3 regions of the Salicola sp. AFF1 genome follow, and region 3 is predicted to be linked to each of the others. Evidence: predicted binding sites of a transcription regulator. Region 3 holds the regulator's gene; each other region holds the start of a gene.
What was found. The regulator sigma-54, encoded in region 3, starts transcription at its own class of promoters, with help from an activator protein. The targets are predictions, from matches to a motif close to TGGCACNNNNNTTGCTNT.

Region 1: the regulator sigma-54 is predicted to act here: its motif matches at 3,889-3,906, upstream of AC1RQI_RS12010 (ANTAR domain-containing response regulator).
Region 2: the regulator sigma-54 is predicted to act here: its motif matches at 4,870-4,887, upstream of flgB (flagellar basal body rod protein FlgB).

The regions. Positions count from the first base shown of each region.
Region 1 is NZ_JBXAYL010000017.1:41,708-48,838, forward strand. Features, by position in the region: gene AC1RQI_RS12000 (MFS transporter) at 1-1,048, shown strand, start outside; gene AC1RQI_RS12005 (nitrate reductase) at 999-3,758, opposite strand; gene AC1RQI_RS12010 (ANTAR domain-containing response regulator) at 3,938-4,564, shown strand; gene AC1RQI_RS12015 (CmpA/NrtA family ABC transporter substrate-binding protein) at 4,557-5,720, shown strand; gene AC1RQI_RS12020 (CmpA/NrtA family ABC transporter substrate-binding protein) at 6,014-7,131, shown strand, end outside.
Region 2 is NZ_JBXAYL010000025.1:22,494-29,624, reverse strand. Features, by position in the region: gene AC1RQI_RS14080 (hypothetical protein) at 1-450, opposite strand, end outside; gene AC1RQI_RS14075 (ABC transporter ATP-binding protein) at 753-1,697, shown strand; gene AC1RQI_RS14070 (ABC transporter permease) at 1,694-2,467, shown strand; gene queF (NADPH-dependent 7-cyano-7-deazaguanine reductase QueF) at 2,477-3,295, shown strand; gene AC1RQI_RS14060 (adenylate/guanylate cyclase domain-containing protein) at 3,299-4,705, opposite strand; gene flgB (flagellar basal body rod protein FlgB) at 4,929-5,333, shown strand; gene flgC (flagellar basal body rod protein FlgC) at 5,337-5,795, shown strand; gene AC1RQI_RS14045 (flagellar hook assembly protein FlgD) at 5,817-6,503, shown strand; gene AC1RQI_RS14040 (flagellar hook protein FlgE) at 6,529-7,131, shown strand, end outside.
Region 3 is NZ_JBXAYL010000004.1:118,805-125,935, forward strand. Features, by position in the region: gene AC1RQI_RS04080 (ComEA family DNA-binding protein) at 1-249, opposite strand, end outside; gene yjgA (ribosome biogenesis factor YjgA) at 510-1,034, opposite strand; gene AC1RQI_RS04090 (HPr family phosphocarrier protein) at 1,031-1,300, opposite strand; gene rapZ (RNase adapter RapZ) at 1,316-2,188, opposite strand; gene ptsN (PTS IIA-like nitrogen regulatory protein PtsN) at 2,223-2,702, opposite strand; gene hpf (ribosome hibernation-promoting factor, HPF/YfiA family) at 2,718-3,026, opposite strand; gene AC1RQI_RS04110 (RNA polymerase factor sigma-54) at 3,093-4,643, opposite strand; gene lptB (LPS export ABC transporter ATP-binding protein) at 4,793-5,518, opposite strand; gene lptA (lipopolysaccharide transport periplasmic protein LptA) at 5,527-6,072, opposite strand; gene lptC (LPS export ABC transporter periplasmic protein LptC) at 6,096-6,680, opposite strand; gene AC1RQI_RS04130 (KdsC family phosphatase) at 6,698-7,131, opposite strand, start outside.

The DNA.
Region 1 (7,131 bases), on a different contig from region 3:
CAGCCTGATCCTGGTGGCGGTGAGCAGCCCGGTGTGGGGGCGGCGTACGGACAGCCACGGCCCCCTGCCGGTGATGCGCCTGACCATGGGCCTGGTGGTGGTGAGCTATGGCTTGTTGATCGCTGCGGTTCTGGCCCTGTCGGCCCCGATCTGGATCGCGGCCATCGCCATCGTGACGCGTCTTGTCTATGGCGTTGCCACAGGCGGCGTCTTCCCCTCCGCGCAGCGTTTCGCCCTTGCGGACAAGCCGGTCTCCCAGTGGCCGGAAACCCTGGCCTACATCCAGGCCTCAACCCATGCCGGCCGGGTCCTGGGGCCGGGGATTGTGGCCCTGGCGGCGATCTGGAGCCTGCCGCTCGGGCTGGTGCTGATTGTTGTGCTCGGTGTGGTGCTCTGGTTCATGCAGTGGTACTTCGCAGCCGGGGTGGCCGCCGAGCCCGGTGGCAACCGGGAGCAGGCGCAACCCCCGCCATGGAGCGAGGATTGGCCCCTCTATGGGCTTGGGTTCATGATTACGCTCTGGGTAGGGCAGCTCCAGTTCGCGCTTGGCCCCTACCTCCAGAACCTGGTGGGCGTGGATTCGGTCACGGCCTCGCAATGGACGGGAACGGCGCTGATGGCAGCCTCCGTTTCCGCCATTGTGGCAGGGCCGTTGGGGAACCGCTGGTTGTCGCCCACGCCCCGACTGTTGTGCGGGGTCTGGCTGGGTGTTTTTACCCTGGGTGGCGTATTGCTGGCCGCCGCGTCTGGTGTGTTCGGGGTGGGGGCAGCGGTGTGCCTGATCACGGCCGGGCTGACGCTGGCCGCCCCCTGGTACGGCAGCATCCTGCGGGCGCGGCGCCCGGACGCCCAGGGGCAGGTTTCCGGACGCATGATCAGCGTCCACACCATCGGCTTCGGCAGCGGTACCCTTGTGGGCGGCCTCATGCTCGAACTGGCTCCCAACCATGCCATGGCCGCCTTCTACCTGCTGGGGCCGCTGGCCGCCGTACTGGTGGTTATCCACCATCTGAGGGTTCAGGCTGGCATTGTGCCACCAACTGCCTGAGCTCCGGGACACAGGAGCCGCAGTTGGTGCCACAGCCCAGGGTCTTGCCGAGGCTGGTCACTGAATCGCAGCCTTCCGCCACGGCCTCCTCAATCCGGCGTTCGCCCACCTGGAAGCAGGAACAGACAATGGGCCCGGGGTCGGGTTGGTCGCTGTCGCGGGCGGCCAGCACACGGCGCCGGGTGCTGTCATCCAGCCGGGGGGCCTGGAAGAGGCTGTCCAGCCAATCGAGACCCGGGAAGTCATTGGTCGGCTCCACCAGCAGGACCGCCTGCAGCTGGTCACCTTCGTACCAGGCGGCGCGGTAGCGGCCCGCCCCCGGATCCCGCATTTCCGAGTCCGGATGGCGGCCCAGCCACTGCCGCGCTGTGCCCGGCCAATCCGCAACCGTGGTGTTGCCGGCCAGGTGCCAGCATGTGACCTGGGACAACGGCACCCGCGCCCAGTAAAGGTTGCGCGGCCACTGTTCCGGTCCGCCTCCCATCAGCCGTGCGTGCCACTGGGCGTGGAAGGGCTGCAGCGTGGCGGTGCTGTGCTTGGTCTCCGGCTGGCCGGATAACGGGTCCGTCACGCGCGGAAACAGCGCCGAGGCCAGTCCGTGGGCGGTGAAACAATGGTTCCAGTGGATGGGAATGAAGACCTCCCCGCGCCGCATGCCCTCACTGGCCCGTGCCCGGCCCAGATACCGGCCCTGGCCGTTGCTGAGCCAGGCCAGGTCGCCGTTGTTGATACGGTGCGCTGTCAGGTCCTCCGGGTTTGCCTCGATGAAGGGCTCGCACAGGTGCTGGAGCAGGCGCGGGGCTCGGCCGGTGCGGGTCATCGTATGCCACTGGTCGCGAATGCGCCCGCTGGTCACCCGCAGGGGGCGGGAAACCGTGGTGCCGCTGGCCGGCTGGGTGGGCATGAAGCGGGCGCGTCCGTCCGGGGTGGCAAAGCCGCCCTCTTCGAACAGCCGGGCACGCCCTCTGGGGTGCGTGGGTGTGACCGGCCAGCGGACGGGGGCCATGGCGTCATAGTCCGCATCCGTCATGTCTGCCAGCGCCGCCAGGTTGAACTGCTGTCCCGGGTGTCCGGACAGGGTTGAGGCACGGGCATGTTCCCGGAATATGGCGGCGGGGCCGGCGTAGTCGAACGCATCCCGGAATCCCAGGGCCTGGGCTACGGCGCTGATGATCCACCAGTCCGGGCGGGCCTCGCCCACGGCGGGAACCAGGCCACGCTGGCGCGAGATACAGCGTTCCGAGTTGGTCACAGTACCGTCCTTCTCGGCCCACCCCATGGCCGGCAGGGCCACATCCGCCAGGGCCAGGGTGTCGGTGTCCGCCACGCAGTCCGAGACGATCACCAGCGGGCACTGCGCCAGGGCGTTGCGTGCCCGTTCGGGGTCCGGGAGCGAGACCAGGGGATTGGTGGCCATGATCCACACGCACTGGATCTCACCGCGCTCAATAGCCTCAAACAGGTCAATGGCTTTGTGGCCCGGTCCCGTGGGCAGGGCCGGCGCTTGCCAGAACCGGGTCAGGGCCTCCCGGGCGCTGGGTGTGTCGTAATCCATGTGGGCGGCCAGCTGGTTGGCAAGACCGCCAACCTCGCGGCCGCCCATGGCATTGGGCTGGCCGGTAATGGAGAAGGGCGTCGCGCCCGGGCGGCCAATGCGGCCGGTAGCCAGGTGGCAGTTGATGATGGCGTTGGCCTTGTCGGTCCCGGATCGGGACTGGTTCAGGCCCTGGGACCAGAAGCTGGTGGTGCGCGGGGTGGCCGCGAACCATTCAAAGAAGGTGCGTACATCCTCCAGGGCCAGGTCACAGCGTGCCGCAACCGTTTCCGGGTCCGGCGCACTGTCGCGGGCGGCCTGCAGGGACGCCTGGGGGTCGTTGCAGTGCGCGTTGATCCAGTTCTCATCCAGCGTGCCGGTATCGGCCAGCCAGCAGAGAAGTCCATTCCAGAGGATGGCATCGGTGCCCGGCCGCAGGGCAAGGTGAAGGTCAGCCTGGTCACAGGAAGCGGTCCGGCGCGGGTCGATGACGACCATGCGCCGGTCAGGCCTATCGGCGCCCGCATTCTGCATGCGCTGGTAGAGGATGGGATGGTTCCAGGCGGGATTCGCTCCGGCCAGCACCAGGAGGTCAGCCAGCTCCAGGTCCTCGTAGCAGCCTGGCACCGCATCCTCCCCGAAAGCGCGCTTGTGGGCGGCGACGGCGGAGGACATGCACAGCCGGGAGTTGGTATCCACATGGGGCGTACCAATGAAGCCTTTGGCGAACTTGTTGGCCACATAGTAGTCCTCGGTCAGGAGTTGGCCAGAGAGGTAAAAAGCAATGGATTCCCCTCCCTGATCCCGCCGCAGGCGGCCCATTTCACCGGCCAGGTAGGCGATCGCTTCCTGCCAGTCCGTGTCCTTTCCCTGGATTCGGGGCCGCGTCAGGCGGTCCTGGGCGCCGAGGGTTTCATGCAGCGCCGAGCCCTTAACGCAAAGCCGCCCGGCATTGGCAGGGTGATCGGGGTCGCCCCGCACGGGGGCGAGGCCGTCGCCCTCGGCGTTGGCCTCAACACCGCAGCCGACGCCGCAGTAGGGGCAGGTGGTCTTGCAGCCCATGATGGAGTCTCCCTGAATAAAAAAGGCCCGGCCGCCGATCCCCGGAACAGGGGTAGCGACCGGGCCACGGTGCCCGTTGTCTGTGATGACGCAGATTTGCGTTTCATCAAGCATTTCCCGTGCCTGCTCTGAATGGCCTGTAACCGGGGCTGTTGGGCCTGCTGGTGTCCCGTTACGGGGCAGGCTGCACTGTGTTGGGGCAGTGATGGGCTCTGGAAGCGGTTTTGAGGGCTTCACTGAGGGTTGGCGTGGCTTTTGCTGTGGGACGGCCGAATCGAGATTGAGGGTGAAGCATGTCGGCGGATCAGAACGGTGTGCGAGTCATGCTGGTGGATAATGAACCGGAGCGGGCAGCGATGGTGTGCGATGCGCTGACCTCCGAGGGCTACCAGGTGGTGGGCCAGCGCAACAGCGCGCGCGGGCTGGTGGCGGCCGTGGTCCAGGAGGAGCCGGATGTGGTGATCATCGATATGGATTCCCCGGATCGGGATACCATCGAATCCATGTCAGCGCTCAATGAGCATGCGCCCCGGCCGGTGGTGTTCTTTGCCAGCGACGACAGCGACAGCCAGACCATCCAGCAGGCCGTGAGCGCGGGCGTCAGCGCCTACATTGTGGACGGCCTGGAACAGCACCGGGTCAAGCCGATCGTGGAGGTGGCGGTTGCGCGCTTTGAGGCCTTCCAGTCCCTGCGCAACCAGCTTGAGGAAACGCGAACGGCGCTGGAGGACCGCAAGGACATTGAGCGGGCCAAGGGGTTGCTGATGAAGAAGCAGAAATGTTCCGAAGATGAGGCGTTCCACAGTATGCGCAAGTTGGCAATGGACCGGAACCAGAAACTCAGCGAGGTCGCGCGCCAGCTGATTGAGGCGCTTGAAGGCGGCGAGGGTGCCGGATCCCCGGAGGCGATGGATGAGTGACGGGATGAACATTATGGCAACGGACAACGGCATCCGCCTGGGGTTTATTCCGCTGCTGGATGCAGCGCCCCTGATCATGGCTCGGGAGGCGGGATTTTTTGAGCAGGAGGGCTTGAGCGTCAGTCTTCACCGCCAGCCCTCGTGGTCCAGCCTGCGGGATCGGGTTGGCGTGGGCATGCTGGATGGTGCGCAAATGCTGGGGCCCATGACCCTGGCCATCAACATGGGGCTTGGGGCGCCACCATGCCCGGTGATCAGTCCCATGGTGCTCAGCCGCAACGGTAATGCCATCACGGCCAGCCGCGCCCTGCATGAGCAGCTGGATGCCACGGGCTTCAACCTGTCCGAACCCGCCGGGGCAGCCCGCGCGCTGGGGCGGGTCGTGGCGTCCAGCCGCCAGCCGGTGCGGCTGGGGATTGTTTACGCCTGGTCCAGCCACTACCTCCAGCTTCTCGACTGGCTGGCCAGTGGCGGCCTTGAGCCCGGAGCAGGCCTGGAACTGGTGACCGTGCCGCCGCCGGACATGATGACGGCCCTGGCCGAAGGCAGTGTTGATCTGGCCTGTGTTGGGGAACCCTGGAACTCGCTGATGGAGTACCACGGTGTTGGCCGGATCCTGGCCACCGGCTGCCAGGTCTGGCAGAACGCCCCCGAGAAACGCCTGGGTCTGCGCCGGGACTGGGCGGAGGCCAACCCGGAGCAGACCCAGGCGCTGATGCGGGCGCTGGTCCGGTGTTGCCGCTGGCTGGATGACCCGGCCAATCGGGAAACGGTCTACCGTCATCTGGTGCAACCGGACTACCTGGGTCATGCCATTGAGCCCATGGGGGCTCCGGGTCAGTGGCTGTTCCATCCCCGGGTTCAGCAGCATTTTTTCCGCCAGAGCGCCAATTTCCCCTGGCTATCCCAGGCGCAGTGGCTGCTCTCGCGCATGCGGTTGAGCGGTCAGGGGACACAGGTGTCTGGCTCACCGGATCTGGACGCCATCTTCCGTCCCGACCTGTACCGCCGGGTGGCGCACAGCCTGGGTCTGGATGCGCCCGCCATGGACTACAAGGAGGAGGGCGAACACGGCCAGCCGTTTGTGGTTGAGGGCGGTCGAGGCCAGGTCGAGGTCGCTTCCGATGCCCTGATCGCCACCGGGGGCAGCGGCTGATCCGCGCCGGTGCACAGGGCCGTGGTGCTGCACCCGAATCGCTCGCCAGCAACGGGGCAGGCCTATTAGAATTTCAGGAAATCTTTTTTGAATCAGTAACATAATAACGTGGCACGCTTCCTGCTTCAGGAGGGTGGCCACGGAACGGATGACGGTTCGCCATGGCACGGACTGGCGTGGCGACCGAGTGCAGAGGGAACTGCACACCAGAGAATGATGTGTGATGGCAAAGGCGCCTGCTCCCGGATGGGAGTAGGCGCTTTTTTTTGGGTTGTTGAGAGGGAGACAGTCTCATGAACGGGAACAGGCAGATCAAGCGTGGTACGGGTGCACTGTTGTTGGCAGGCCTGATCAGTACCCTGCCGGTGGGCGCCGAAACGATCGGGCCCGCCGAGAAGCCGGACCTCAAGCTGGGGTTCATCAAGCTGACCGACATGGCCCCGCTGGCCATTGCCAAAGAGAAGAACTTTTTCTTTGACGAGGGTCTCTTCGTGGACCTGGAAGCCCAGTCGAACTGGCGCGTGCTCCAGGACCGGGTTGCCCGCGGGGAGCTGGATGGCGCCCATATGCTGGCCGGTCAGCCCATCGGGGCCAGCATCGGCGTTGGCGGTGGTTCGTCCGACATCGTGACCGCGTTCAGTATGGATCTGAACGGCAATGCGATCACGGTGTCGAATGACGTCTGGGAGGCCATGCGTCCCCATGTTCCCAATCGCGAGGATGGCAAGCCTGCGCATCCCATCAGCGCCGAGGCGCTGAAACCGGTGGTGGAGCAAGCCCGCTCAGAAGGCGAGTCGTTTGATATGGGCATGGTGTATCCGCTGTCCACGCACAACTACGAGATCCGTTACTGGTTGGCTGCTGGAGGGCTTCATCCCGGTCTCTATGACCCTGAGGAAGGGGATAACAGCGGGCGCAGCGGCGCGGATGTCCGCCTGTCGGTGACCCCGCCGCCACAGATGCCCTCCACCATGGAGGCGGGCACCATTCAGGGCTACTGCGTGGGCGAACCCTGGAACCAGCAGGCGGTGGCCATGGAGATCGGGGTGCCGGTGGTCACCAATCACGACATCTGGCCGTACAACCCGGAGAAAGTATTCGGGGTCACGCGTGAATGGGCCGAGGAGAACCCGAACACCCACCTGCGCGTGGTGCGGGCGCTGATCCGGGCCGCCCACTGGCTGGATGAGAACGGCAACGCCAACCGCGAGGAAGCGGTCGAGATTCTGTCGGACTCGCGTTACGTGGGAGCGGATGAAGACGTAATCGCCAACTCCATGACGGGGACCTTTGAGTACGAGCCCGGCGATGTGCGCAAGGAGCCGGACTTCAACGTCTTCTTCCGCCACAACGCCAATTACCCGTACTACAGCGATGCCATCTGGTTCATGACCCAGATGCGGCGCTGGGG
Region 2 (7,131 bases), on a different contig from region 3:
CTCCTGCTCGGCCAGAACCGTCAGCAGGCGCGTCACGTTGATGGCAATGCGGTTGTTCTCGGCCAGGGTCGTCTCGATTGTGAGGTGGGTTTCAAGCCCTTCTGCGCCGGTACCCCCATTGTGCAGTTTCTGGCGGGCCTCAGCGGTGAAATCGATGGGAGTCAGAACGGGCGCGGCGGGCACCTCCTCTGCCAGAACAAGGTTCCCAACCCGGAACGTCAGCGTCTCACCGGGGAGATAGTGGAATTCGCCGTCTTCATTGGTGGTTCCGGACTGGCTGCGCGTTTCATAATGAATATTTTCGATGCCCGCATTGAAGAGCGTCCCCGTGCGCAGATCGCCATTGCCGTTGCCGTCACTGCCATTACAGCCGGCCAGCGCCAGCAGGCTCAGCGCCGTGAGCGAAATCTGTGCCTTCCATCCTGCGTAACGCGGGGTCTGCTGGGTCATTGGTCCTCTCTGGGCTCTGGTGCCTTGGTTCCAGCATTGTAGGAACCCACAGCGGACTCTGATCTGACACAGGTCGCAGATTGGGCAGAGCGTTGACAGGGCTTTGCATCAGGCTCGAACGGTAGCGCTGCGCTACGGTTGCGAGCGCTCCCATCCGTTCCGTACTGTCGTTGTCTTCAAGATTGGCGGCCTGGGGAGGGGGTCTTTCCAGGTTATGTCCAAAAAGCGCAGATGCGGTTAGCCCCTTGCATTGCGATGCATGACCCCCATAATCGGCGTCGTTCCCTCGATAAGAGATTCCTATGAGCTACGCACTGGATATTCAGGGCCTGCGCAAGACGTTCCCCGGCGGTCTTGAGGCCTTGAAAGGCATTGATCTACAGGTGGAATCCGGCGATTTCTTTGCGCTTCTGGGGCCCAACGGGGCAGGCAAGTCCACCACTCTGGGCGTGCTGGCGTCACTGGTGCGGAAGACGGGGGGCCAGGTGCGCGTGTTCGACGCCGATCTGGACACCGATCCCGCGCGACTCAAGACCTGGCTTGGTTTCGTGCCCCAGGAATTCAACTTCAACCAGTTTGAGAAGGTGGGCGACATCGTGCGCACCCAGGCGGGCTATTACGGCATGGCACCGGGCCGCGCCGCACGCAACGCCGAGCACTACCTTCGTGAACTGGGGCTATGGGATAAGCGGGATTCGCCGGCCCGGATGCTGTCCGGTGGCATGAAGCGGCGGCTGCTGATTGCCCGGGCCCTGGTGCATGAACCCCGGGTATTGATCCTGGACGAACCCACGGCGGGCGTGGACATTGAATTGCGGCGTTCCATGTGGGGCTTTCTGGAGCGGATCAACCGCGAGGGAGTCACCATCATCCTGACCACGCATTATCTGGAGGAGGCGGAAGCGCTGTGTCGCAACATTGCCATCATTGATGGCGGCCGCATCCTTCAGAACACCTCCAAGCAGGCACTGCTGCAGCAGCTGAGCATGGAGCACTTCATCCTGGATATCCGCAATGACCCAGGCACGGTGCCGCCACTTGAGGGCTACGAGTGCTTCCGCAATGATGAGGGCGCGCTGGTGGTGGAGGTTGAGCGCGATGATGGGCTGAATGACGTGTTTCGACAGCTTGGCGACCTGGGCTGGGAGGTTACCAGCATGCGCAACCGCTCCAACCGGCTGGAGGAACTGTTCATGAGTCTGGTTGGGCGAGCACTGCCGGACTCCGAAGAGGAGGCAAGCGCATGAGCCCTTACCAGATCTGGATTGCATTCCTGACCATTGTGGTGCGCGAGGTCCGGCGTTTTACCCGCATCTGGCCGCAGACTCTGCTGCCGCCGGCCGTAACCATGACGCTGTATTTCGTGATCTTTGGCAACCTCATCGGTAACCGGATCGGGCCCATGGAAGGCTACGATTACATGGAGTTCATCGTGCCGGGGCTGATCATGATGGCGGTGATTACCAGCTCTTATGCCAATGTGGTCTCGTCGTTCTTCAGCATGAAGTTCCAGCGCAGTATTGAGGAGCTGCTGGTTTCGCCGACGCCCAACTGGGTGATACTGACCGGCTATCTCGCCGGGGGCATGGCCCGCGGGTTGATCGTGGGCTTTGTGGTGATGCTGGTGTCATTGGCGTTCACATCACTGGACTTTTACAGCCCGGTACTGGTGGTATCCACGGCACTGCTCACATCGTTGGTGTTTTCGTTGGGCGGGTTCATCAATGCCATGTTCGCGACCAAATTTGATGATATCTCGATTGTGCCCACCTTCGTGTTGACGCCGCTGACTTACCTTGGCGGCGTCTTCTATTCCATAAACCTGCTGGATCCGCTCTGGCAGACCCTGTCCATGGCCAACCCCATCCTCTATATGGTGAACGCCTTCCGTTATGGGGTGCTGGGGGCGTCGGATGTTGGGCCAGTCTGGGCCATTGCGATGCTAATGGTGTTCTCGGTGGTACTGTTCACGGTAAGCCTGCGCCTGCTCAACCAGGGCAAAGGCATCCGCAGTTGAGGAGGTGGTATGGAATTGGATGACGCGCCCCTGGGCCAGTCCAGCGGCTATCCGCAGCGGTATGACCCGGGGCTGTTGTATCCGGTTCCACGGTCGGAAACCCGGCAGGTCCTGGGTCTGAGTGATGACTGGCCCTGGTTGGGTGAGGATCGCTGGCAGGCCTGGGAGCTGAGCTGGTTGCGGCGGGATGGTGTACCACGGGTCGCCACGGCTGAATTCCGGGTCCCGGCGCACTCGCCGAACCTGATCGAGTCCAAGTCGCTCAAGCTGTACCTGAATTCGCTGAACGCCATGACTTTCTCGGAGTCAGAGTCCGTGCGCGCGACCCTTGAGCGGGATCTGTCCGAAGTGGCGGGAGCCGGCGTTTCCGTGGCGCTGGGGGACGTGGACGCGGAGGCTGGGCTCATGGCGCGTCCGGAAGGGGCACATCTCATTGACGATGTGGAAGGCGTGATCATGCCCGAGCATGAGCCCCTGGCGTCGTTGCGCTCGAGGGATGGCGATGTGGTGACCGAGACGCTGTGCAGTCACCTTTTGCGCAGCCTCTGCCCGGTAACGGGGCAACCGGATTGGGCCACGCTCGTGGTCCATTACACAGGTGCGCGCATCCAGCCGGAGGCGCTGTTGGGCTACATCATCAGCTACCGGCATGCGCAGGACTTCCATGAGGCTTGTGTGGAGCGGATCTTTACGGATCTGAAAAAGATCCTGACGCCGCAACGGCTGAGTGTGGGGGCCTTTTATACGCGCCGGGGTGGGCTCGATATCAATCCCTGGCGTTCCACTCATCAGGGCGATGCCCCGGCGCCCAGGCTGTTGCGCCAGTAGGGGTTATTCGTCGCGCAGGCGCCGGGCCGCCCGGTCCAGCGCCTGGATGATGTGGTCGCGCTCGCGCTCGTTGACCTTCTCGGAATCCAGGTACATTGCGAACCCGTCCCCTTCGTGTTCCAGAAAGCTCTGCTGGTCGCCCAGGTCCTGGCGCAGGTCGATGACCTGGTAGATGGGCACTGGGCGCGTGAAGCCCTTCACGGTGATTTCGCCCTTGTCCCGACACAGGATCTGGTCCTTGATCAGAGAGAAGGTTTCGTAGGAGACCAGGATCTCGCCCGGGTCCGCCAGCTCCTCCAGGCGGCTGGCCAGGTTCACTTCCTTGCCGATAATGGTGTAGTCCATCCGGTTATCCGCCCCGAAGTTGCCCACAGTGCAAAAGCCGGTACTGATGCCCATGCGGATTTCCAGGGGGGTACGGATGCCCTGGCTCTTCCACTTCTGGCGCAGCACCGTCATGTGCTTGCGCATCTCAATGGCCATGGAAACGCAGGCGAGGGTGTCTTTGCGCGGGCCCTGGCTGGTGGGGTCGCCAAAAAAGATCATGATGCTGTCGCCCACGAACTTGTCGATGGTGCCGCCGTAGCGCAGCGCGATCTGGGACATCTCCGTGAAGTAGGTGTTGAGCAGGTCCGTCAGGCCCTCGGGCTCCATCTCCTCGGACAGTTCCGTGAAGCCCCGGATATCCGAAAAGAACACCGCCAGCTTCTTGCGCTGTGTTTCCAGCTGTACATCCCGTTCGCCGGTGAAGATGGATTGCCAGACCTGGGGAGAAAGGTATTTGGCCAGCTTGTGCGAGAGTGTGATGGATTGTTCGCGCTGGTACTGGATCTGGGACTTGGCCGCCACCAGGGCGCGGGCCTGTAGGTAGGTGTAGAACGCCATAACGCAGACGTAGAACGCGGTTACAACACAGCTGACCACGTTCAGCGTTGGCGGTGCGTAGGGCTCGAAATGGGTTCCGGCCAGTGGCAGCGCGGCCGCCAAACCCACGGCCAGCGCAATCGTGTTCAGGCTCCAGGCCCTGAGCCCCCCAACGATAATGCCGCTGAAGCTGATCATTAACAGCAGCATGAGAGAAGGAATGATCGTGAAGTGGATTAAAGCCACCAATGAGCCGATCAGGAAACTGTCGAGGAGAAGGATGCGTTCCCGGACCAGTGGCGTGCGCCTGGGGAAAACCCAACGGGAGATGAAATACAGCAGGTGCGGCCACAGCAGCGACAGAGGGACGAGCCAGAGCAGGTAGGCATCAAAATGGTCGAGGGATACCCCTGTTGCAAGAATCAACGCGCCCGCCATATAGGCGAGGACCCGCGCATGATAATCCGGCATTGGCGGTATGGCGCTGGGCTTGTGCTTGGGGTCCATGGTCGTAAGACCCGATGGCATCAGGGGTACGTTCATCATCGTTCAGCGACTGCGTCCATGTTAGCAAACGGTACCAGCAAACCCGGGGACTCACAATTGACCCCTGAGCCCGGGCTGGCGGCACTGGCACAGGTTTGCCGCTCAGGCGTCTGAGCTGTTGCCGTAACGGCGTTAGTGCCTGAATACAAAGGAGTGTAGCAGTTTGGCACTGCGATTGCTTCTTACCGGAAAAGCCCGATTACCCGGCAAAAAGGGGCCAGTCATGACCACGATCAGCTTTGACAACGCATTTGGCGTTCACGATGACGCGCTTCGCCTGCGCTCCCAGCGCTCCGAGGTGCTGGCCAACAATCTCGCCAATGCCGACACGCCCGGCTATAAGGCCCGCGATTTCGACTTCCAGGCCGCCTTGCAGGACGCGCAGGGCCAGCAGGAAGGGATGGCCATGACGGTCTCGGATCCTGGGCATATGGGGGGTGCGGGCACTGGTGGCGGCAACCCGGAACTGATGTACCGCAATCCCAGCCAGCCGTCCATTGATGGCAACACCGTGGAGACCCAGACGGAGATTTCCGAGTATATGCGCAACTCCATGGAATTCCAGGCCAGCTTCCAGTTCCTGAACGGCAGTGTTAAAGGGCTCAAGAACGCAATCTCGGGGCAATAAATCATGTCACTTAATCAGGTTTTTGATATTGCGGGTTCGGCTATGTCGGCCCAGTCGATCCGGTTGAATACCACCTCCAGCAACCTGGCGAACGCGGAAACCGCCAGTTCGAGCACCGAGGAGGTGTATCGTGCTCGCAAACCCGTGTTCTCGGCGATCCAGGCTGATGCCATGGGGCCGGATGCGGGTGTGAGTGATGCGGGATTCTCGAGTGACCAGAGAGCGTCGGCCGGGGTGCGGGTGGATGGCATCGTGGAGAGCGATGTGGAGCTGGAGCAGCGTTACCAGCCGGATCATCCCAAAGCGGATGACAACGGTTACGTGTACTACCCGAATGTCAACGTGGTGGAAGAGATGGCGGATATGAAGTCGGCCTCGCGCTCTTTCCAGACCAATGTTGAGGTCATGAACACGGCCAAGAGCATGATGCAGCGTGTCATGACGCTGGGTCAGGGCCAGTAAGCGGGAACGGGGGTAACGACGATGGACGGCGTTAACAGTTCAGGCAGCTCGGCGTCCGAGATCCTCAAGGGGTATCGGAACCAGAATGAGAAGAGCGAGGGCGGCAACAAAGCCTCTGACATGGGCCGCAATGAGTTCATGGATCTCATGATGGCCCAGATGCAGAACCAGAACCCGCTGGATCCGCAGAAGAACGAAGATTTCGTGGCCCAGCTGGCCCAGTTCTCCTCGCTGGAGGAGATGCAGAGCCTCAACACCTCCGTGGAGGACGCCATGGGGCAGTTCCGTTCCACCCAGGCGTTGCAGGCTTCCGCCATGGTCGGGCAGTCGGTTCTGGTTGAGGGCAATACCGCCAACCTTGGTCCTGAGGGAGAGGTGAAGGGCGCGGTTGAGTTGCCTTCAGCAACATCGAATCTGCGCATTTCCGTCTATAACCAGTCCGGTGAACTGGTCCGCCAGATGGATAAGGGCCAGCAGGGCAGTGGCACGGTGGATTTCAGCTGGGATGGTGAGAACAGCGAGGGTGAGCTGATGGAGCCAGGTGAGTACCGGGTCAAGGCGGAAGCCCAATACGAGGGGGAAACGCAGGAGCTGGCCACCCAACTCAATGCGAACGTCGACAGCGTTTCCCTTGAGAACGGGGGTGTGACGCTGAACCTGGCCGGGCGCGGCTCGGTCTCTCTCGATCAGGTCAAACAGATCAACTGATAAACGGTAGTGGGCGAGGTTTTACATGGCGTTCAACATTGCACTCAGCGGACTCAATGCGGCCCAGACGGACCTGGACGTGAAAGGCAACAACATCGCCAACGCCAGCACCACGGGGTTCAAGCGTTCGCGCACGGAATTTGGGGATCTCTACTCCGCCGGACTGCTGAATCTCGGCAGTACCGATACGGGGGAGGGGGTCCGCGTCCAGAATACCCGCCAGCTCTTCCAGCAGGGTAACGTGACCGCGACCAGTAACGGACTGGACATGGCCATTAACGGCGAGGGCTTCTTCGTGGTCAAGGACGGAGGAGATCGTCAGTTCACCCGCGCTGGTGAATTCGGTGTTGATCAGAACGGATTCATCACCAATAACCAGGGCGCCCGGGTTCAGGGGTTCCAGCCAACGGATGAGGGGACAGTGGGCGATGTCCGTGATGACCTTAAAGTTAATACGGAGAACCTTGAGCCTAAGCGTACGACCGGGGTTGAAGCGAATCTGAATTTGGACGCCCGGGAAGGGGTGCTTGAGGAACGGTTTAACTCCTTCCAGTCCGAAGGCGACGCGACGGGACAGGTTATCGATACCTCTAATCCTACCGCTCCCAACGTCGAGGAAGGGTTGCCA
Region 3 (7,131 bases):
CCCGATTCCGTTTACCTCTTCAAGATGCTCCGGGGTGGTGAATTCGCTTTCCCCCTCGCGCCAGTCCACGATGGCCTGAGCCTTGACGGGGCCTACGCCCTGGAGTGCCTCTGCCAGGCGGTCAGCGCTGGCGGTGTTGATGTTGACCGTTTCCGCCTTGTCCGCGGTTTCCTGGGCGATCCCCGGCATGGCAAGAAGGACGAGCGCGAGCGCCAGCACGCGGGTGCTTGCTGATAGGATTGCATTCATGGTGATGAGCTCCTGTCTGTTCCTGTTTGGATGGGCACGGAACAGTCCCGGAGAGGGCGGTAACGAGGCGAGTGAGGTGGTCCAGGCAGGCGACGTCCTTGGCACCCGCGCTGTCCCGTCCCTGCCCGTTTCCCTGGGCAACTGTCCGTCCCTGCGATCAGGCGCGTCCTGCACCGTTGTGTGTCCCTACTGGTGCTTATTTTACGCGGTGCGAGCGTGAGGCAAATAGGAAATCGCTGACCCATGCTGTAAGCGATTTCCTACAATGACTCCCCCTCATCAATGCGTTCCCTGAGGTAACGATAGAGGCGCCGGCGAGGGCTGTTGCGGTCCCCGTCGCCCGACTGCCTGGCGGCGTTGCGGATCAGCTGGCGCAGGTGCTGGCCATCGGTTTGGGGATATCGGCTCATGAACTCCGTCAGCGCCTGTTTGCCTTCGTTGAGAAGGCGCTCGCGCCAGCGTTCGGTCATGTGCAGTCGCCGGGTGTGTTCGGGGGTGCCGTGCGTCTGGCCGGCCACGGCCTGGCGCAGGGCCTGTTCGTCTTCCTCCAGAATGCGCCGGCCCAGGTAGTGGAGCTTGCGGCGTCTCGGCTCGCCATCCTGCAGGGTTCGAAGCGCCAGAAGCTCTTCAATCAGGGCTGTTGAGGCAGGCAATTGGTGAATCCGCATCTCTGGCAGCGCAGCCAGCGCTGAGGCCAGTTCCCGCAGTTCCTGCAGTTCCCGTTTGGCCTGGCTTTTGGTGGGCAGTGCTTCCGGCTGTTGCCCTGTGGTGTCAGTATCACTCATTCGTCTTCATCAAACCGGTTGTTGATCAGTTCCACCAGGGCATCCCGGGCGCTCGCTTCATCGTCGCCGTCAATGACCAGCTCGATGTCTGTGCCACAGCTGGCTGCCAGCATCATAACGGACATGATGCTTTTGGCATCCACCTCCCGGTCATCGCGGACCAGGTGGATGCTGCTGTCAAACTGTTCGGCACAGCTCACGAGTTTGGCGGCGGCGCGGGCATGCAGCCCGAGTTTGTTGATGATGGTGACGGTGTCTCGGATCATGTGCGTTTCCGCTGTTCAGGGCGTCGGTGGCGCGTCAGGCAGCTCTGTGTGTCGGACCTGGACGGTGCTGAACGCGCGCCGCAGGTGATTCGCCAGTTCTTCGGCCATATAGACTGATCGGTGCTGGCCGCCGGTACAGCCTATGGAGACGGTCATGTAGGAGCGGTTGACCGTGTGGAATGCCGGCAGCCAGCGGTCCAGAAATCCCTTGATATCACCGAGCAGGGCGTCCGTTCCGGGTTGGCCCTTGAGGTACTCGCGGATGGGGGCGTCCAGTCCGGTGTAGCTGCGGAGCGAGTCATCCCAGAAGGGATTGGGCAGGCAGCGCACATCGAAGACGAAATCGGAATCAATGGGAACGCCGTGCTTATAGCCGAAGGACTGGATCAACAGCGCCATCTGTTGTTCGTCACGCCCGACGATGCGTTCACGCACCATGTCTCGCAGTTCGTACATGGAGCGTTCAGTGGTATCGATATGCAGGTCCGCCAGTCGCGCAATCGGTTCCAGCAGGCTCTTTTCATCCTGGATCGCCTCGGAAAGGGAGCGGGCGGAGGTGCTCAGCGGATGCTTGCGCCGTGTCTGGTGGAAGCGCTGCAGCAGGATGCTGTCCGCCGCATCCAGGTAGATGATTTCCACCCTCAGCTCTGGATGCTGGAGCTGGCGGTAGAGGTTTTCAAAATCGGCGATGTCCGCGGAGAGGTTGCGCGCGTCAATGCTGACCGCGACGTCGCGTTGCTGCTCATCGGATTCCAGGGCCTTGCGTGTCAGCGGCTGGAGCAGCCCGATGGGCAGGTTGTCGATGCAGTAATAGCCAAGGTCTTCCAGTACATGCAGGGCCGTGCTTTTGCCGGAGCCCGAGCGGCCGCTTACGATGGTCAGTTTCACAGGCCGATCTCCCGCCGTGTGGGTAAGGGCGACGTTACTGGGACGCTTTTTCGCTGGCGACGATCAGGTCGTACAGTTCCTGCGAGTCCTGGCACTGGCGCAGGCGCCGGCACAGGCTGCGGTCATTGAACTTCTCGGCCAGCTGGCTGAGCAGTTCCAGGTGCTCACTGGTGGCATTCTGCGGCACCAGGAGCACGAACAGCAGGTCCACCGGTTCACTGTCGATGGCATCAAAGTTGATGGGGGCGTCCAGCGTCAGTAGCGCGCCTACTACGCGCTTACAGTCTTCCAGCCGGCAGTGCGGGATGGCGATGCCTTGCCCGATGCCGGTGCTGCCAAGACGCTCCCGTGCAACCAGATTATTGAAGATCTGGTTTTCCTCAAGCTCCGGGTAGTGCTGGGCTACTCTCTCGGCAATGGTCTCGAGGATGCGCTTCTTGCTGGTCCCCGGAACGCCACAGAGGGCCAGCTCCGGGGCAAGAATGGATTCGATGGACAGTGATGAATGGACCATGGATACCGCTTGGGATCAGCGGGTGGCCGCACCGTGCTGGCGTTCCACCTGCTTTTCCTTGTGTTTGAGAATTTGCCGGTCAAGCTTGTCCACAAGCTGATCGATCGCCGCGTACATATCGTCGTGCTGGGCCTTGGCGTTGATGTCGCCCCCGGTAACGTGGAGCGTGGCTTCGGCGGTCTGCCTTTGCTTGACCACCGACAGCGTCACCTGGGTGTTGCTGATCTGGTCCGTATGCCGTTCAAGTTTTTCCATCTTGCTCCGGACATAGTCCTTCAGGGCTTCTGTCAGCTCGATGTGGTGACCTGAAATGTTGAGTTGCATAGTCCGCTCCTGTTGTCGCTTAGGCCCGGCCACCGGAAGGTGGCCATCATACAGGCGTCAGGCCCTCTAGACGAGACGTTTGCGCTCGTTTGAGGGCGGGATGTGCATCGCCTCGCGGTATTTGGCAACCGTTCGGCGCGCCACATTGATGCCCTGGTCACTGAGTATAGTCGCTATGCGGTTGTCACTCAGCGGTTTCCGGCTTTCCTCCTCGTTGATGAGCTTGCGGATCATGGCGCGGATGGCGGTGGATGAGCATTCGCCGCCTTCGTCCGTGCTCACGTGACTGGAGAAGAAATACTTGAGCTCGTAAATGCCCCTGGGGGTATGCATGTACTTCTGGGTGGTGACACGGGAAATGGTGGACTCATGCATGTCCACAGCCTGGGCGATCTCGGAGAGGATCAGCGGCTTCATCGCTTCCTCGCCTTCCTCGAAGAACTTCTGTTGATGATCGACGATCTGGGAGGCGACTTTCAACAGCGTCTCGTTACGGCTCTGAAGACTTTTGATGAACCACTTCGCTTCCTGGAGCTGATCCTTCAGGTAGGTGTTGTCGGCGCTGGCATCGGACTGGCGGATGAGCGACGCATACAGGTTGTTCACCTGGAGCCGGGGGGCGATTTCCGGATTGAGTTCAATTTTCCAGCGTCCTTCCTGGCGGGAGACGATGACGTCCGGGACCACGTACTCCGTTTCGTCCTCACCGATGGCATCACCGGGGCGCGGGTTAAGGCTCTGGATCAGGCCCAGAACCTCCTTGAGTTGCGCTTCGCTGAGACGGCTGCGGCGCATGAGCTGGCGGTAGTCCCGGTTGCCGAGCAGCTGAATGTAATGGCTGACGACCAGCCGTGCCTGCTTGAGCCAGGGGGTGTCCGGGGGCAGCTGGTTGAGCTGGATCAGCAGGCATTCCCGCAGGTCCCGCGCGGCAACGCCGGGCGGATCAAAGTGCTGGATGCGGTGCAGGACCGCCTCGACTTCGTCCATTTCCAGCGGGTCTTCGTCGTCCGCCGCACTGAGCCCCTGGTGGATTTCTTCCAGGCCCTGGGTCAGATAGCCGGCGTTGTCGGTGGCATCAACCAGAGCATGGGCGATGACCCGGTCGCGCTCGGACATGGGAGTGAGGTTGAGTTGCCAGAGCAGGTGATCCTGAAGGGTTTCGCCGCGGCTGTTGCGGCTCTCGAAATCCATTTCGCTGCCATCGTCTTCGGGGCGTGAGGCAGCGGGAGTGGCGGGAGCGCTCTGGTAGACGTCATCCCAGGCGGTATCCACGGGCAGGTTGTCGGGGATCTCGCTGTTGTCCTGCCAGTTCTCGTTCTCCGAGCTGCTGGCGTCGGTATTGCTGGTACTCGGCTCCTCTCCCCCTTCGCCGGTGGTTTCAGCGCTTTCATGGTCGCCGTCGCCGCTGTCCGCTGCCTGATCGGCCTCAGTATCGGTGTCGGTATCCGTCTCCGCCTCGGCTTCCTCGGCGGTTTCAAGCATGGGGTTGGATTCCAGCTGTTGCTGGATTTCCTGCTGCAGGTCGAGAGTGGAGAGCTGGAGTAACCGTATTGCCTGCTGCAGCTGGGGCGTCATGGTGAGCTGTTGGCCCATCTTCAACTGCAGGGACGCTTTCATGACCATCGACTGCTTTCCCGTTCCCGATTGTCCAGCATTTAGAAACCTTAATGGGTCCTCCAGAGGACCGGCAGGGATTTTGCTTACCCCTTCTGGATCGAGTGTACAGGCGAACTGGGCAGGGCGACAACGGTTCCAGAGTGCACGTGTTACAGACGGAACTCGTCGCCCAGGTAGACTTCCTTGACCTGCTGGTTGGCAAGGATGTCCTCGGCGGTGCCGGAGGCGATGATGTGGCCTTCGCTGACGATGTAGGCGGTCTCACAGATGTCGAGCGTTTCGCGCACATTGTGGTCGGTGATCAGCACCCCAATGCCGCGGTCACGTACCTGGCGCACGATCTGCTTGATGTCGCTGACCGAGATCGGATCCACGCCAGCAAAGGGCTCATCCAGCAGGATGAAAGCCGGTTCCACGGCCAGGGCGCGGGCGATTTCGGCGCGTCGGCGCTCCCCGCCGGATAGGCTCATCCCAAGGCTGTTGCGGATGTGGCTGATGTGGAATTCACGTAACAGCGCTTCCATGCGCTCTTGCCGTTGTGCCTTCGTAAGGTCGCTGCGTGTTTGCAGGATGGCCATGAGGTTCTCCGCCACCGTCAGGCGCCGGAAGACCGAAGCCTCCTGGGGCAGATAGCCGATGCCTGCCCGGGCCCGGCCGTGCATGGGCAGGTGGGTGATGTCGCGGTTGTCGATCCGGATGCGGCCCCGGTCGTGGGGGACCAGGCCCACAATCATGTAGAAGCAGGTGGTCTTGCCGGCCCCGTTGGGCCCCAGAAGCCCCGCAATCTGGCCACTCTGGATGGCAAGGGAGACGTCCATCACCACTGGGTGGCGGCGGTAGCTCTTGGCCAGGTTCAGGGCTTCCAGTGTCGCCATGGGGGTGCTCAGTTACTGCCGTTGTTGTCAGGGGAATCGCGGTCCGGCTGGATGGTCATCTCCACCCGGTCCTGGTCGTCGTCTTCCGAGCTGGAGGCGGTTACGATGCGTTCGCCCACGTCGTACACGATCCGGTTGCCCCGGAACCGGTCACCCTGCTGGCGGATCAGGGCTTCTCGCTCGAAGATGATGCGTTCTTCCTTGGCTTCATAGATGATCGTCTTGCCTTCGGCATAGACCGCTGGGGCCTGTTCCGTTTGCGGCTGCTTATAGGTGGCGGGGTTGCCGGTGGCTTCCATGCGGCTGAGGTTCTGGCTGTTACCCCGGTAGAGTATGACCTTGTCCGCGGTCAAAAGCGCTTCGCCCTGGCTTACGCGTACATTACCCGAATAGGTGGCGGTTCCCTGCTGGTCATCCAGCCGGGCATTGTCGGATGCCACCTTGATGGGGTTGTCCGAGTCCAGATTGAAGGCGTGCGCAGGGAGTATAAGGCCGGCCGTTAGCAGGCCTGCCAGGAGCCGCCAGGCTTGTCGGGCGCGTGCCGGGTTGGTCATGAGCGGGCTATCTCCCCTGTAGGTCAGCGGTTGAATAAGCGGGTGCTGACGTCATTTTCAAGCCTGAAGGCGCGGTCGTTGATCCAGCCGGTCATGCCGACGGCCTGGGTCACGCTGCTGCGGTCGATCAGGGTCACCGGAGCGTCAGTCTGCACAATCCGTCGGTTGTTATCCAGCGTCATGCGTTCGCTGAGGATAAGCACATCGCCGCGTTCGGCGCTGCGGTGGCGGGCCCGGACATCCTGTTCCAGAGTCAGTTCCGTCGCATCGGGGTGATACAGACCGGTATGGGCGCTCACGAACCAGGGCGCGCCGCCCTTGCGGCCCAGCAGCATGGCATGGGGTTTTTCCATGGTGACCCGGTCCTCCGTTTGGAACTGCTCCGCACGGCGGGTACGGATACGGGTGTTGAGCCTGCCCTCGCCATCAAAGGACCGAAAGGTGGCATGAGTCACGAAACCGTCCGGTTTCTTGGGGCCGCGCAGGTCGCTGGCCGTGGTGTCGCGTATCGGGTCCTCTTCCTGGATGACCACAACGGCCAGGCCAAGAAGAACGAGACCAACCATGCCCCACAGGGCAATGGAGCGGTCTCGGAGCCAGGTGGGCATGATCCAGTTAGGCTCTTTCATGGCGCGCGGTACCCGTCAATCAGCTGATCGAGCACACCACGGCATGCCAGAAGCCATTCGCAAACTTCTCGGATGGCGCCCTGCCCACCAGGGGTGGTGGTGCACCATTGCGCTGCCGTTCGCACGGCAGCGCAGCCGTTGGGCACACTGATGCCTACGCCCACGGTTTCGATGGCAGCGAGGTCCGGCAGGTCGTCGCCCACATAGGCCATGGCCTCAAGCGGCACCGAGGTGCGTTCCGCCAGTTCCCGCAGGGCCGTAAGCTTATCGGTACGGTTCTGGATCAGGTGGTCGATATCCAGATTGCGGGCCCTGTTTTCCGTGAGCGCGGAGGTGCGGCCGGTGATAAACGCGGTGAGCAGCCCCTGTTTCTGGATCAGGCGTAACCCCTGCCCATCGAGGATGCTGAAGGCCTTGAGCTCGTCCCCGC